3 linked regions of the Dongshaea marina genome follow. The protein of the gene in region 1 interacts with the protein of each later gene in a pairwise test. Links are inferred from orthologs where the notes say so. Each region holds a gene or a part of one and is shown in the gene's direction. Other genes may lie near its edges.

Region 1 (2,988 bases):
GGTAGTTGAAAGTTGCGGCCAAAAATGCGATCGTTTTACCAGTGCCTGTCTGGGCTTGGCCTGCGATATCCTTTCCCTCGACCAGCAATGGGAGTGTCATCGCCTGAATTGGCGTGCAATTATGAAACCCCTTTGCCTCCAGAGCCGTTACAATCTCTGGCTCGAGGCCCATTTGGTCGAATTTTTCTTCGGTTAGATGTGTCTTTTTCATGGTCAAAGCATATCAGGTTAAGCTTGCAATAAGAAACAGGATCATTTGAAATATGGCCATTATTGTCTTTGCTGAGCAACTTCGGCAAGGAAGGCTTACGAATTGGAGTTAATGATGAGTGACAAGATTGTCCATCTATCAGACAGCAGCTTTGAGGCTGACGTGATCAAGGCAGATTGCCCCATCTTGGTTGACTTCTGGGCCGAATGGTGTGGTCCATGCAAGATGATCGCACCGATCTTGGACGAGATCGCTGAAGAGTATGATGGCAAGTTGAAGATCGGTAAATTGAACATCGACGAGAACCCGGAAACCCCGCCTAAGTTCGGGATCCGCGGAATTCCAACACTGTTGCTGTTCAAAAACGGGGAAATTGCCGACACCAAGGTTGGTGCATTAACGAAATCACAGCTGTCCGAGTTCCTGGACAAGAATCTGTAAGTGAAAATCGGGTCCGAAGCACATTTTTCAGTAGAGTGACTTCGGGCTTTGCATCTTTTGTAGACGGACTCGCGGTTTAGTGATAGCCTTCCGGCTGTACAGAGTTCGAACCGAATGTGCCTATCATCCAAGCGGCACCCGGATATCGGTACCATTCCAACTAATCCTTAAGAATTCCAGAAGAACTTTAAGAACCCACCACTATGAACCTCACACAACTTAAGAACACTCCAGTGTCAGAGCTGATCAAGCTCGGCGAAACCATGGGACTGGAGAATCTGGCTCGGGCACGCAAACAGGACATCATCTTTTCCATCCTCAAGGCTCATGCCAAAAGTGGTGAAGACATCTTTGGTAACGGCGTTCTCGAAATTCTGCAAGACGGCTTCGGCTTTCTGCGTAGTGCCGATAGCTCCTACCTGGCCGGTCCGGATGACATCTATGTCTCTCCGAGCCAGATCCGTCGCTTCAACCTGCGCACCGGTGACACCATTGCCGGCAAAATTCGTCCGCCGAAAGAGGGCGAGCGCTACTTCGCACTGCTGAAGATCAGCGAAGTTAACTACGACAAACCGGAAAACTCCCGTAACAAGATCCTGTTTGAAAACCTCACTCCGCTGCACGCCAATGATCGCCTGCGGATGGAGCGTGGTAACGGCAGCACTGAAGATATCACCGCCCGGGTCCTGGATCTCTCCTCACCGATCGGTAAGGGACAACGTGGCCTGATCGTCGCACCGCCTAAGGCCGGTAAGACCATGTTGCTGCAGAACATTGCCCAGAGCATCGCCTATAACCATCCTGACTGTGAACTGATGGTTCTGCTGATCGACGAGCGTCCGGAAGAAGTCACCGAGATGCAACGTCTGGTTAAGGGTGAAGTGGTTGCCTCGACCTTTGATGAGCCGGCATCCCGTCACGTCCAGGTTGCTGAGATGGTGATCGAAAAGGCCAAGCGCCTGGTCGAGCACAAGAAAGATGTAGTGATCCTGCTGGACTCCATCACCCGCCTGGCGCGCGCCTACAACACGGTTGTACCTTCTTCAGGTAAGGTCCTGACCGGTGGTGTGGATGCCAACGCCCTGCACCGTCCCAAGCGCTTCTTCGGTGCAGCACGTAACGTTGAAGAGGGCGGCAGCCTGACCATCATTGCGACCGCTCTGATAGATACCGGCTCCAAGATGGATGAAGTGATCTACGAAGAGTTCAAGGGCACGGGTAATATGGAGCTGCACCTGTCGCGCAAGATCGCCGAGAAACGCGTTTATCCTGCGATCGATATCACTCGCTCCGGTACTCGCCGTGAAGAGCTGCTCACCACTCCGGACGAGCTGCAGAAGATGTGGATCCTGCGTAAGATTGTTCACCCCATGGGTGAAATCGACGCAATGGAGTTCCTCATCGACAAGCTGGCGATGACCAAGACCAATGACGAGTTCTTCGTGGCGATGAAGCGTCAGCAGAAGTAACATCTCTACCGGGAGAGAGCTTACTCTCTCCCCTTGATAAAGGCCAAGTGATGAATCCAAAGAAGCTGGAAGATATCGCAAAGCAGATCCATGAATCCCTGCCTCCCGGCATTAAGAACGTGGGAGAAGAGGTCGAGAAAAAGATCAAGGGGATCCTCCAGGCTCAACTGGGGAAACTGGATCTGGTCACCCGGGATGAGTTTGAAGTTCAGACCCGGGTTCTGCTGCGCACCCGAGAAAAGCTGATCGAGATGGAAAGCCGAATCGAGCAGCTGGAGCAAAAGCTGGAACAACAAGAGCGCGATTAAGCGCTTTTTTGTTCCTTCTATCCCTCGCCCCTAATAAAATCTCTTATAGAAGCACAGCAAGCATGCCAGCGCGGTTGCTGTTGTGGATTCCCAATAGCCACATGCTCCGGCTCCACCTGAAGCCCGCCTATAAACTCCCGTGCCACAGCTCGAGGATTGTTACTAGCAAGCGCATGTCGCACAGTACGTTGTGCTTCCCAACCACCAGGTTCCTGGCTCGCACTCATGATTGAATCCACTGCGCAAGCAGCCTGCAGAGGCAAACGGTGATTGCGAACTAAAGCCGCGAGCTCTGGTTGAATCCTTCCACATATATCCCTTATCTTAATACCATCAAGACTTAATTGAATAGCATGATGTGTAACTTTACTAACGGCGGCATGCTGGTCCGCTTCAGCTTTCGTTTGAAACGTCATTATCTCTGCGTGAGCGCGAGCTAGCTGATTGACTGGGCAAACCTGGCGACCCTCAATATTTACACCTGTATTAGACCTTGGCTCTGGATATTCAAGGCCATGGGCTGCAACATGAGTAGGTGAATTAGATTGGCTAACAAAAC
Region 2 (2,770 bases), 3.4 Mb from region 1 along the record:
ATGAAGATCGATGTCAGCAGGCTTGGCTCAGCTGGCGGCACACCAACGACACGAACATTATTGTTCAACAGATCATCCAGCAACTGTGGATCGTGCATTGGCACTGTCGTGGTAAAGCGATCACCGCTTTTCTTCAAACCGTTTATCGACTGGCCATTGATATGAACTTCCTGGATCTGGTTCTTGTTCACATCATGAATGAAAGTCGAGTAATCTAGCTGTTGTCCCGATGTCTTCCCTGGGCTAAAACTCTGAAAGATCGACATCAATACAACGGCGATTACCAACCACAAAATTAGGTTTTTCGCCATGTCGTTCAAATTCGTAGACCTCGCTGGATACAATTAATTGAGTTAAACGTGGATTAGGGTACTACAGTTTAAAACCGCTAGCCACAATGTAGACTTCACGAGAACGAGCCCGCGAGGATTCAGGTTTGCGGATCCGCACCGAACTGAAGAGTTCGCGAACCTGTTTGAGGTAGGCATCAAAGCCATCCCCCTGAAACACTTTGACGATAAAACTGCCCTTGGTCGCCAGAACATCCCGGCACATTTCAAGAGCTAATTCAACGAGATACATGGATTTTGGCTGATCGACTCCGGGATTACCACTCATATTCGGGGCCATATCCGAAAGGATCACATCGACCTTATCACCACCAACCCGCTCAAGCAGGGCATTGAGAACAGATTCTTCACGAAAATCTCCCTGAAGAAAATCCACCCCCACGATGGGATCCATAGGAAGGATATCGCAAGCGATCACTTTCCCCTGGCCACCGATCTGTTCTGCGGCATAAAAGGACCAGCCTCCCGGAGCGGCTCCAAGGTCGACCACCGTCATCCCGGGCTTTATCAGGGTGTCTTTTTGCTGGATCTCATCGAGCTTAAATGCAGCCCGTGAGCGAAGCCCCTGCTTTTGTGCCTGGCGCACAAAGGGGTCATCGAAATGTTCTTTCAACCAACGCTTAGAGCTGGCTGACTGTTTTTTCTTTCCCATTGAGGTTAATAAATCCCAAGGATTAGTGTAATAAAGGGCAGATGGGGGTAGAATGTTCTCTTTTCAACCCACAATTTCAAGAAAGTTGATGATTTCTCTGACTACAAAACAGAAACAGCACCTCAAGGGGCTTGCGCATCACCTCAAGCCGGTAGTGTTACTGGGTCAACACGGACTGACCGAAGGCGTTATTGCCGAGATCGAGTTAGCACTCACTCACCATGAGCTGATCAAGGTGAAGGTTGCTACCGAAGATCGTGAAACCAAAAAGCTGGTCATCGAAGCGATCCTGCGTGAAACTAACGCATCCAAGGTGCAGGTCATCGGCCACACTCTGGTGATGTATCGTCCCAGCGACGAGCAAAAGATCAAGCTTCCCAAGGCTTAAAACCAAATAAGGCCGGATCTCAATCCGGCCTTATTGCATCTTCTGCTGCAGTTAGATGTAATCTACCTCAACCACTTCGTATTCGACTTCACCTGCAGGTGTCATCACCACAGCCACATCATCGACCTCTTTGCCAACCAAGGCACGCGCAATTGGCGAGTTCACCGAGATCCGGTTCTGCTTGATATCGGATTCATCATCTCCGACGATCTGATAGGTCAGCTCCTGATCTGTGTCGGTCTTATACACCTTCACTGTCGTCCCAAAGACGACGCGGCCATGATTGGGAAGCTTGGTGACATCAATCACCTGAGCACAAGAGAGCTTCGCCTCGATCTCCTGGATCCGCCCCTCACAGAAGCCCTGCTGTTCACGGGCGGCGTGATATTCGGCATTCTCCTTCAGATCACCGTGCTCACGAGCTTCAGCAATCGCCTGGATAATCTCTGGACGCCTGACCGATTTCAGGTGTTCCAGCTCCTCTCGTAGCTTCTCTGCACCACGAACTGTCATCGGAATTCTGTTCATTTCAACACATCCACATACTTTTAATGCTGACAATAAAAGCGCAACCCCCTTTGTATCACTCAAAAGGGGGTTGTCACTTGATAGGGTAATTTTAATATGAAATGACAAATTGATCACCTTTAATCCATCAGCCAGTTCATATTTCTACCTCAAAGGGCCTGCTGAGATACTCCTGAATCAGCAATACCTCAGCGTTACGAGTAACCATCCAGGACCAGTTGAACATAAGAGAGCCGTCACCCAAAATATGCTCAGTTGCTCCCACACCAAATAGCCAGTATATTCCCACCTTTAGCTCAAAAAGCCGCTCTAAGACACTAGCTCGACTTATGAATCATTTTATCTATTATCCGGGTCTCGAAGTTCGCGACGATCTCTGGCTCAAGTTTGCCCTCCTCTACCTGGACAAACTGAGTTTTACCTCACGTACCACTGAGCCCCTGTCCCTCAGTCAGAGAGTCGAGTCTCTCACCCAAAATACCGATCTCCTGGGAGAGCTTCCCGAACCCGAGCAGTTCAATAGATACAGTCAGCCATTGATCCAGCAGCTCAGCTCTCTGCTGAGCCCTCAGTTTCGTCGTCACAAGGTATTTGGCAACCCTGAACTCATCGCTCGCTGGCAACAAGCTGACAATCATGACTATCTGTGGCCCTCGCAACCCGGGCTGGAACCTCTGCAACAGTTCTGCATTGAGAAAGGGTTTGCTTCCATTCATCCCGAGGGGATCCTGCTTCCCAAACGCCTGGCCAACTTATTGTCGATGCGTCTTGCCCATGAATGGTCTCTTGAGTCGGGCCACTGCCTAATTACTGATCATGATTACCTGGACCGGCTGCTCCACCTCTCGGAGT
Region 3 (2,750 bases), 620 kb from region 1 along the record:
CATCAGGATCCGAGCCTGGCTAAACCTGTATCTATGCAATCTTTTATTGAGGAGTTTGAGGGTGAGTGATCCCTTACCACCGGCGATTTTTTTGATGGGGCCGACCGCTTCTGGAAAAACAGCCCTGGCGATTGAGCTATGTCAGCATCTTCCCTGTGACATCATCAGCGTCGATTCGGCGCTTATCTACAAAGGGATGGATATCGGCAGCGCCAAGCCAGATGCCGAGGAGCTTGCCCGGGCGCCTCATCGCTTGCTGGACCTTTTAGATCCCTGTGAGAGCTATTCGGCTGCGCAGTTTCGTGAAGATGCCTTAAGAGAGATGGCTGAAATAACCGCCAGGGGGCGGATCCCGCTGCTGGTGGGCGGTACCATGCTCTACTTCAAGGCGTTACTGGAGGGATTATCACCGCTGCCTTCTTCGGTGCCCGAGATCCGCGAGCAGATAGAGAAAGAGGCTGCCGAGCTGGGCTGGGAGAAGATGCATCAGCTGCTTGCAAAGGTGGATCCTGAGTCGGCAGCAAGAATTCACCCCAATGATCCCCAGCGGCTCTCCCGGGCCCTTGAGGTATATAGGATCAGTGGTAGCAGCATGACAGAGCTCACCCAGGTCAAGGGAGAGCCTTTGCCTTATAAGGTCTTTCAGTTTGCGATCGCCCCAGAGGAGCGTAGTGAGCTTCATCAGTTGATTGCTAAACGTTTTCAGCTGATGCTTGAGGCGGGCTTTGAGCAGGAGGTGCGAGCCTTGTATCAGCGCGGCGATCTCCATGTGGATCTCCCCTCGATCCGCTGTGTGGGTTACCGGCAGATGTGGGACTATCTTGCCGGTAAGCTTAGCTATGATGAGATGATAGAGCGAGGGATCATCGCGACCCGCCAACTGGCCAAGCGCCAGATCACCTGGCTCAGAGGGTGGCAGGATGTTTTCTGGCTGCGCAGCGGCGATCTTACAAATATTGAGCAAATTTGCTCGGTTGTAGGTGAGAAATAATCCTGTCAATATATAATAGTCAGGCAGTAGTGTTATTTTTTTATTTTTTTTACAACTACAAATTATAAGGAAACGATAGATGGCTAAGGGGCAATCATTACAAGACCCATTTTTGAATGCACTAAGGCGCGAGCGCATTCCTGTTTCGATCTATCTGGTTAATGGCATCAAGCTGCAGGGACAGATTGAATCTTTTGACCAGTTCGTGATCCTGCTCAAAAACACGGTGAGTCAGATGGTTTACAAGCACGCGATCTCTACCGTTGTACCTGCTCGTGCCGTGCACCATCATCAACAGCAGCAATCTTCCGCTGGGAATCACGGCAATAGCAGTAGTAACAGCAACTATCCATCACAGGACGAGGGCTCTTCCGAGCTTTAATCGTTCCTGCCTGTACCGGGTGGATCAGCCTTGATTCCGCCCGGCTTTTCTGTGTTTTTCTGAGGAGTTATTGGCTTGTTTGACCGTTATGAGGTTGGTGAGCAGGCGATCCTGGTCCATGTTTATTTTGCCGATGAGAGCGAAAGCGAAGATCTGGATGAGCTTAAGCTGCTGGCTGACTCTGCGGGTGTCGAAACTCTGGCTGTAGTGACCAGCAGTCGCAAGAGTGTTCAACCCAAATATTTTGTAGGTTCCGGTAAAGCCGAGGAGATCGCGCAAGAGGTTCGGGCCCAGGGGGCCAACCTGGTGATCGTCAACCATGCCCTGACTCCGGCTCAGGAGCGCAACTTAGAGCAGCTCCTGCAGTGCCGGGTTCTGGATAGAACCGGCCTGATTCTGGATATCTTTGCTCAGCGGGCCCGCACCCATGAGGGTAAGCTGCAGGTGGAGCTGGCCCAGCTCCGGCATATTGCCTCGCGGCTGGTTCGCGGCTGGACTCACCTTGAGAGACAGAAGGGGGGAATCGGCCTGCGCGGGCCTGGAGAGACCCAGCTTGAGACCGACCGGCGTCTTATTCGTGAGCGGATCCGTTATATCCTTAAGCGTCTGGAGAAGGTTGAGAAGCGAAGGGCCCAGGGGCGGCGCTCCCGGCAGCGTAACGAGGTTCCGACCGCTTCTATGGTGGGCTATACCAATGCTGGTAAGTCGACTCTGTTTAACCGTCTCACCCAATCCGATGTCTACGCAGCCGATCAGCTGTTCGCGACTCTGGATCCGACCTTGCGGCGCATCGAGGTCAAGGATGTTGGGGAAGTGGTGATGGCAGATACGGTAGGTTTCATCCGCCATCTGCCCCACGAGCTGGTAGCGGCGTTCCGTGCGACCTTGCTGGAGACCCGGGAGGCGGATCTGCTGCTGCATGTCATCGATTGTGCCGATGACAACATGCAGGAGAACATGGATGAGGTCACCGCGGTGCTGGATATCCTGGGCGCCGATGAGATCCCCGCGCTGCTGGTCTACAACAAGATCGATTGCCTGGATGGTTTCCTGCCGAGAATCGAGCGCGATGAACAGGGCCATGCATCCCGGGTTTGGTTATCGGCCAAAACGGGAGAGGGGTGCGATCTCCTGCTGCAGGCTCTGAGCGAGCGGCTGGCGGAGACCATGGTCAATGAATCCCTGTCGATTCCGCCTGCGGCGGCCCGATTACGCGGGCTCCTCTATCAATATAACTGTATCGAATCCGAGCGATTTGATGATGAGGGAAACAGCTTGCTGGATATTCGTTTGGCGCGAACAGACTGGATGCGGCTCTTAAAGCTGGAAGGTGAGCATTTACAACGCTTTATCGTGCCCAAATAGCCTGATAAAGTA

The links. Proteins that work in one complex are often made in the same cells at the same time.
Region 2: the proteins of rho (region 1) and yhbY interact in binary tests that used the Escherichia coli proteins (3 or more experiments, as listed by UniProt). The link is inferred for Dongshaea marina from one-to-one orthologs.
Region 3: the proteins of rho (region 1) and hfq interact in binary tests that used the Escherichia coli proteins (3 or more experiments, as listed by UniProt). The link is inferred for Dongshaea marina from one-to-one orthologs.

The regions. Positions count from the first base shown.
Region 1 is NZ_CP028897.1:4,810,868-4,813,855, forward strand. What follows is about bases 30-2,988. They hold rho (transcription termination factor Rho), read left to right. Parts: upstream 30-855; coding sequence 856-2,121; downstream 2,122-2,988. Other genes in these bases: rhlB (ATP-dependent RNA helicase RhlB), read right to left, coding at 30-211; trxA (thioredoxin TrxA), read left to right, coding at 326-652; ubiK (ubiquinone biosynthesis accessory factor UbiK), read left to right, coding at 2,169-2,429. Outside these bases: more of rhlB, read right to left, coding at 1-29. UniProt on the Escherichia coli protein: Facilitates transcription termination by a mechanism that involves Rho binding to the nascent RNA, activation of Rho's RNA-dependent ATPase activity, and release of the mRNA from the DNA template.
Region 2 is NZ_CP028897.1:1,395,545-1,398,314, reverse strand. Bases 1-2,741 are described here. They hold yhbY (ribosome assembly RNA-binding protein YhbY), read left to right. Parts: upstream 1-1,093; coding sequence 1,094-1,390; downstream 1,391-2,741. Other genes in these bases: DB847_RS06875 (hypothetical protein), read left to right, coding at 2,248-2,741; greA (transcription elongation factor GreA), read right to left, coding at 1,442-1,918; rlmE (23S rRNA (uridine(2552)-2'-O)-methyltransferase RlmE), read right to left, coding at 373-1,002; ftsH (ATP-dependent zinc metalloprotease FtsH), read right to left, coding at 1-320. In the rest of the region: more of DB847_RS06875, read left to right, coding at 2,742-2,770.
Region 3 is NZ_CP028897.1:4,194,700-4,197,449, reverse strand. What follows is about bases 1-2,721. They hold hfq (RNA chaperone Hfq), read left to right. Parts: upstream 1-1,070; coding sequence 1,071-1,373; downstream 1,374-2,721. Other genes in these bases: hflX (ribosome rescue GTPase HflX), read left to right, coding at 1,449-2,721; miaA (tRNA (adenosine(37)-N6)-dimethylallyltransferase MiaA), read left to right, coding at 95-991; mutL (DNA mismatch repair endonuclease MutL), read left to right, coding at 1-69. Also shown: more of hflX, read left to right, coding at 2,722-2,738. UniProt on the Escherichia coli protein: RNA chaperone that binds small regulatory RNA (sRNAs) and mRNAs to facilitate mRNA translational regulation in response to envelope stress, environmental stress and changes in metabolite concentrations.